DNA from 2 places in the Pelagibacterium nitratireducens genome. Region 2 is predicted to be linked to the other one. Evidence: predicted binding sites of a transcription regulator. Region 2 holds the regulator's gene; the other holds the start of a gene.

Evidence for each region. The regulator PhoB, encoded in region 2, activates phosphate uptake and scavenging genes when phosphate is short. The targets are predictions, from matches to a motif close to TGTCATNNANCTGTCAT.
Region 1: V6617_RS13015 (alkaline phosphatase) is a predicted target of PhoB. The motif match lies at 1,441-1,457, and genes of this name have one in related genera.

What each region holds. Positions count from the first base shown of each region.
Region 1 covers NZ_CP146275.1:2,639,002-2,642,116, reverse strand. The annotation lists gene V6617_RS13015 (alkaline phosphatase) at 1-1,353, opposite strand, end outside; gene V6617_RS13010 (ion transporter) at 1,482-2,279, opposite strand; gene V6617_RS13005 (PQQ-binding-like beta-propeller repeat protein) at 2,439-3,115, opposite strand, start outside.
Region 2 covers NZ_CP146275.1:3,042,140-3,045,254, forward strand. The annotation lists gene V6617_RS15005 (UbiA family prenyltransferase) at 1-588, opposite strand, end outside; gene phoB (phosphate regulon transcriptional regulator PhoB) at 781-1,479, opposite strand; gene phoU (phosphate signaling complex protein PhoU) at 1,483-2,190, opposite strand; gene pstB (phosphate ABC transporter ATP-binding protein PstB) at 2,203-3,072, opposite strand; gene pstA (phosphate ABC transporter permease PstA) at 3,069-3,115, opposite strand, start outside.

The sequences.
Region 1 (3,115 bases), 400 kb from region 2:
GTCAACGCCCGAGTGGCTTTCCGAGGAGGCCGGGATCAGCGCCTGCTGCAGGTAATCGGGATCCTGAGCTTCTTCCTGGGTCAGTTCAGGACGTTCGCCCGAGTAGGAGCCGTCTTCCTGTTCGACCAGAACCGAGCCGGCGCCATTGCCGAAACCGACGACGGTGTAGGGCTTGCCGTCGGCAGCGAGAACGGGTTCACCCGAATGCTCGACCTGACCAGCGGCAACGTCCATGCAAAGACCGGTGATCGGCGTGCCGCGGCCGCAATAGCCGTTGAAGACGATGGCGTGTTCGTGGTCGCCGGTGACGATGATGAGGGTATCTTCGTCATCGGTCATTTCGTCGGCCAGAGCGAGGGCCTCGGCGAAAGCGACGCCGTCGGTGAAGGTGCGGTGGGCGTTGCCGCCGTGGCTGGCGTGATCGACGCGGCCCGGCTCGACCATCAGGTAGAAGCCTTCTTCGTTGCCCTGCAGGGACGTGATGGCGGCTTCGGTCATGTCGGCGATGGAAGGCTCGCCTTCAGGACGGTCATGCTCGTAGTTCATGTCCGAATTGGTGAACAGTCCGAGGACCGGAGCGGTCATGTCGGTCGAAGAAAGCTGCTCGGCGTTGTAAACGACCTGGGCACCGATTTCGGTGGCGCGATCGATCAGGTTCACATCGTCCGGGCGGTTGCCGGTGCCGACTTCGATTTCGGTGCCTTCGGGCGCAAACGAACGCGCGCCGCCACCAAGAGCGATGTCGATAACGCCGGCTTCCATCTGGTCGACGAGCTGGGTAGCGATATCAACGCAGCCTTCGGGAGCGTTGTTTTCCCAGTTGCGGTTGGCGGTCTTGGCGTAGACGGCAGCGCCCGTGGCGTGGGTGATGCGGGCCGTGGAAACGACGCCGACCGACTTGCCGGCTTCCGAAAGCATTTCCGAGAACAGGGTCAGCGGGGCTTCGGTCGAGCAATCGTCGTGGATGACGGTGTCGGCCATGTTGATGGTGTTGAAGACCTGCTTGACGCCGGTGTTCATCGCGCCGGCGGTCGGTGCGGAATCGGGGGTCTGGGCGTTGATGTTGTAGGTCTTGATGATCGCCGAGTTCGGGTACAGATCATGGGGAAGGTTATGTTCTTCGCCCAGAAGGCCCATTTCCTGGCCCTGGAACAGGCGGATGCCATAATTGGTGTTCACGCCCATGCCGTCGACGACGAACAGGATGACGTTCTTGGCCTGGTTGGTATTGGGCTCTGCGGCGATCCGCTCGGCGATCTGGTCCTGACCGGCGGTGAAATATTCGCTGCCGCTTTGGGCGACGTCCTGAGCGAGAGCGGTGGATGCGCAAAGCGCGATGGTAAGGGTAGACACTAGCGTCCGACGAAACATGGTTGCCTCCATGGGGTTTCGATCGATGCGGACGCTATTTGGCTTGTGTGACGGTCAGGTCACCTGCCGGTGACGGTTCAATGACGGTGGAAAACTTGCGCCCGACGCCGCTATTGCCCCGCCGAACGCTCGCGGCGCAGCTCGGCGACTTCGGCGCGCAGGGCGCGGACTTCGGCCAGCACGAGTTCGGTTTCGCCGCGCAGTTCCTGGCGCTGCGTGGTGGCTTCGGAATCGTGTTCTTCCTGCATGGCCGAGACGATCACACCGATGAACAGGTTGAGCACGGTGAACGCGGTGCAGGCGATGAAGGGGATAAAGAACATCCAGGCCTCGGGATGGACCTCCATGACCGGGCGCACGATTCCCATCGACCAGCTTTCGAGCGTCATGACCTGGAACAGGGTATAGAGCGAAGCGCCGATCGTGCCGAACCAGTCGGGAAAGCTCGGGCCGTAGAGCTTGGTCGCCATGACGGCAAAAACGTAAAACACCAGCAGCAGCAGGACAAAGATCGAAGCGAGCCCAGGCAGCGAGGCAACGAGCCCGCCGATCACCTTGCGCAGCGAGGGAATGACCGAGATCAGGCGCAGCACCCGCAGAATGCGCAGGGCGCGCAACACGGTGAACGGGCCCGAGGACGGGACGAGCGCGATGGCAACGATGGCGAAATCGAAGATCGACCACGGGTCGCGGAAAAATTTGAGCCCATGCGCGTAAAGGCGCAATGCGATCTCGACAACGAAGATCGTCAGGATGATCGCATCGAGCGCGATCAGCACCGGGCCGATGGCGGCCATGATTTCGGGAGAGGTTTCGAGCCCCAGGGTGATGGCGTTGATGACAATCACCGCGATGATGAACTGCTCCCAACGACGGGAGGAGAGCAGGAGAGCGAGCTGGCCGCGCATCTTGGGACAGGTTCCTGAAGTGATTTCGGGCGCGGCAAGCCAAATCGGATTTGATGGGGCCGGTCAAGGGGCGTTGGTGGCGCAGGGACGCGTCAGCGGGTTGTGCGGCTGGACAGGACAGGGGGACCACCCGCCTGGCAAGGCGGGTGGTGTTTTCGTTTATTGGCTGGCGGCGCCCTCGACCGCTTCGCCGGTTTCGGGCAGGGCCCAGGCGATGACGGCGTCCGAGACCGGTGTTTCCATGAAGTGGTGGCCGCCCGGTGCGACGACCAGGAATTCGCGGCCGGCCACTTCATAGACGATGGGCGTGGTCTGCCCGCCGCCCGGCAGGGTGTCCTGCCAGACCGTTTCGCCGGTTTCGATATCGATGGCCCGGATCAGATCGTCGGTGGTGGCGGCGATAAAGATCAGACCGCCGGCGGTAACGACCGGGCCGCCATTGTTGGGCGTGCCGATATCGATGGGCAGCATGGAGGGGATGCCCCAGGGACCATTCTTGCGGGCACTGCCGAAGGGCTTGTCCCAAAGGGTCTCGCCTGTCTCCAGATCGATGGCCCGGATGCCGCCATAGGGCGGCTCGCTGCACAGAAGGCCGGTCCACTGACGCCAGCCGGCATTGACCGAGATGGCGTAGGGCGACCCGAGCTGCGGACCCGGACCTTCGGCCCCGCGCTCCCAGCCGGGCTCGAAAATGGCCTGCACGCCCATTTCGTCGGCCTCTTCACGCGGGACAAGGCGGTTGTGGTTGGGCATGTTATTGTAATTGGCGATCATGATGCCGCGGTCTTCGTCGATGGCCAGCGATCCCCAGTCCTGCCCGCCATTGTAGCCCGGAT
Region 2 (3,115 bases):
ACGCTTTATGGTGTGCTCGATATCGGTCAGGCGGGCGGCCGCGCGCTCCACGCCACCGGCGGTTTCGACAAGAACGCCGGCTTTCGCGACTTTCCAGACGGCAAGGTCGGTCTTGCTGTCGCCGGCATAGACGAAGCCATCGGGAAACATTTCGGCCAGCTTTTGAGCCTTTGTGGCGCCCTTGAGATTGGTGATGCCATCGGATGCGATGGTCTTATCGATAAAGGGGAAGCGGTGAGCGATGCGTATGGCCAGCAGGCTGTCTGCCGCTGTGGCCAGAATGATTTGACGGCCTTTTGCCTTTTCGGCCTCGGCGTAGGCGACAAGCTCGGCGTTGAGCGGGATGTCGTCGACCTCGAGGGTCACCTGGCTGGCCAGTTGCTGCTTGAGATGCGCCTTGCCCTTGAGGAGCCAGAGCACGAGGGAAAACAGGCCGAACGGGTTCTGCTTGAGATAGGCGAAAACCGTCTCGTGCAGCAGATCGGTGCGGATCAGGGTGTCGTCGAGATCGAGAACGAGCGGGAGAAGGCCCGATCGGGGTTTCCGGTCGGCACGGGTCTGTTTGACCGCAACAGCTGATTTGGGCATCGCACCTGCTCACTTTGCAAATTTCGCCCCGTTATCGCGGGCGCGAAGCTGTGGTGCAAAGAAAACAGCAAATAAGCGTTAATCAGGCGCGACGCGCAAATCAGTCAAATGCACGACAAAATTTACGCTTTATCGATCTGGCTTAATATGGTGCCAACAGGATCGATAAAATCGTACCTGTTTATCAAGCCTCTAGTTCGCCACGAATTTTTCGTCGAAGGCATAGCCCGCGCCGCGGACGGTGCGGATGGGGTCCTTGACCCGCCCCCGATTGATGGCCTTGCGCAGCCGGCCGACATGGACGTCCACGGTGCGCTCGTCGACATAGACATCGGTGCCCCAGACGCCATCGAGCAATTGCTCACGCGAATAGACGCGGCCGGGATTGCCCATGAGGTATTCGAGCAGGCGGTACTCTGTGGGGCCGAGATGGACTTCCTTGCCCGAGCGGCGGACGCGATGGGTGGTGCGGTCGAGTTCGATGTCGCCCGCCTTGAGGATAGCAGCGATCAACTGCGGGTTCGACCGGCGCAAAAGGGCGTTGATGCGGGCCATCAGCTCGGGAAGCGAAAAGGGTTTGACGACATAATCGTCGGCCCCGGTCGCCAGACCGCGCACCCGCTCTTCTTCCTCGCCGCGTGCGGTGAGCATGATGATCGGGATGCGGGCGGTATCGGTGCGGGCGCGGATGCGGCGGCAGATCTCGATGCCCGAAGTGCCCGGCAGCATCCAGTCGAGCAGGATGATATCGGGCGTGTTTTCGGCGATGCGCAGCATGGCCTCTTCGGCATCTTCGGCGGTTGCGACGGAAAAATCTTCCGCCTCGAGATTGTATCGCAGAAGTTCGACGAGATCGGCCTCGTCTTCGACAACAAGAACCTGAGGGATCATTGACTAGCCCTTGATCTGCTCACGCTTGAAATCCTCGACGTCCGACGTCAGTGACTGGCCGGTCGCAAGGAAATAGGCCTGCTCTGCTATGTTGGTCGAGTGATCGCCCACCCGCTCAAGATTTTTGCCGCAGAACAGGAGGTGCGTACACATGGTGATATTACGCGGATCTTCCATCATGTAGGTGAGGAGTTCGCGGAACAGGGAAACATAGAGCGCATCGACGTCGGTATCGCGCTCGACCACATCGACCGCCATGTCCTTGTCGCGGGCGGCAAAGGCATCGAGGGCCAGCTTGACCTGGCGCTGGACGAGTTCGCCCATGTGGCGCAGTCCGTTCTTGAACTGGCTCGACATGCCGATGCCTTCGAACTGGGTGGAGCGACGGGCCGTCGACTTGGCCATGTCGCCGATGCGTTCGAGATCGTTGGCGACGTGAATGGAAGCGATGACAAGGCGCAGGTCCTGCGCCATGGGCTGGCGCCGGGCGATGATCGAGACCGCCATCTCGTCGATCTGGGCCTGCATGGCGTCGACCTTCTTGTCGGCGGCCACAGTGGCCAGCGCAAGGTCGGCATCGGAGCGGATCAGGGCGTCGGTGGCGTTGGAAATCGCCTTTTCGACAAACCCGCCCATTTCCGAGATCGAACGGGCCAACTCGATCAGTTCATCTTCGTAGGAGCTAACGATATGTTCGCTTGAATTGGGCATGACGTGGGTCTCCTACCCGATGCGGCCGGTGATGTAATCCTGGGTGCGCTTTTCCCTGGGATTGGTGAAGATGGATTCGGTCGGACCTTCCTCGATCAGCTTGCCCAGGTGGAAGAACGCGGTCTTTTGCGAGACGCGCGCGGCCTGCTGCATGGAGTGGGTGACGATAACAATGGTGTAATTGGCACGCAATTCGTCGATCAGCTCCTCGATGATCGCGGTTGCGATCGGATCGAGTGCCGAGCAGGGCTCGTCCATGAGGATGACTTCGGGACCGACCGCTATGGCGCGCGCGATGCACAGGCGCTGCTGCTGGCCACCCGACAGGCCGGTGCCGGGCGAATGCAGCCGGTCCTTGACCTCTTCGAACAGCCCCGCCTTTTGCAGCGAAGTCACGACGATTTCTTCAAGATCGGACTTGTTGCGGGCCAGTCCGTGGATCTTGGGGCCATAGGCAACGTTTTCAAATATCGATTTGGGGAACGGATTGGGCTTTTGGAACACCATACCGATCCGGGCGCGCAGTTCGACCACGTCGAGGCTGGCGTCGTAAAGATTGTCGCCGTCGAGAGCGACGGTGCCGGTGACCCGGCAGCCCTCGATGGTATCGTTCATACGATTGATGCAGCGCAGGAATGTGGATTTGCCGCACCCCGAAGGGCCGATAAAGGCGCTGACAGCCTTTTCGGGGATATCGATCGAAACGTCGAACAGCGCCTGTTTTTCATTGTAGAAGACCGAAACGTCTTCCGCCTTGAGGCGCGCGGGGTGCCCGGTATCGTCGGGCGTGCGGACTGTCTGGAAGCCGGCCTCGCCAGCTGTCGTGTTGCTCTGGTTCATCGGAGGCATTGCACTCCTGTCCATTGTGGTTCCGATTGTCATTTGCGGCGCTCCAATCGTGTGCGCAGGAAGATGGCGATGGCAT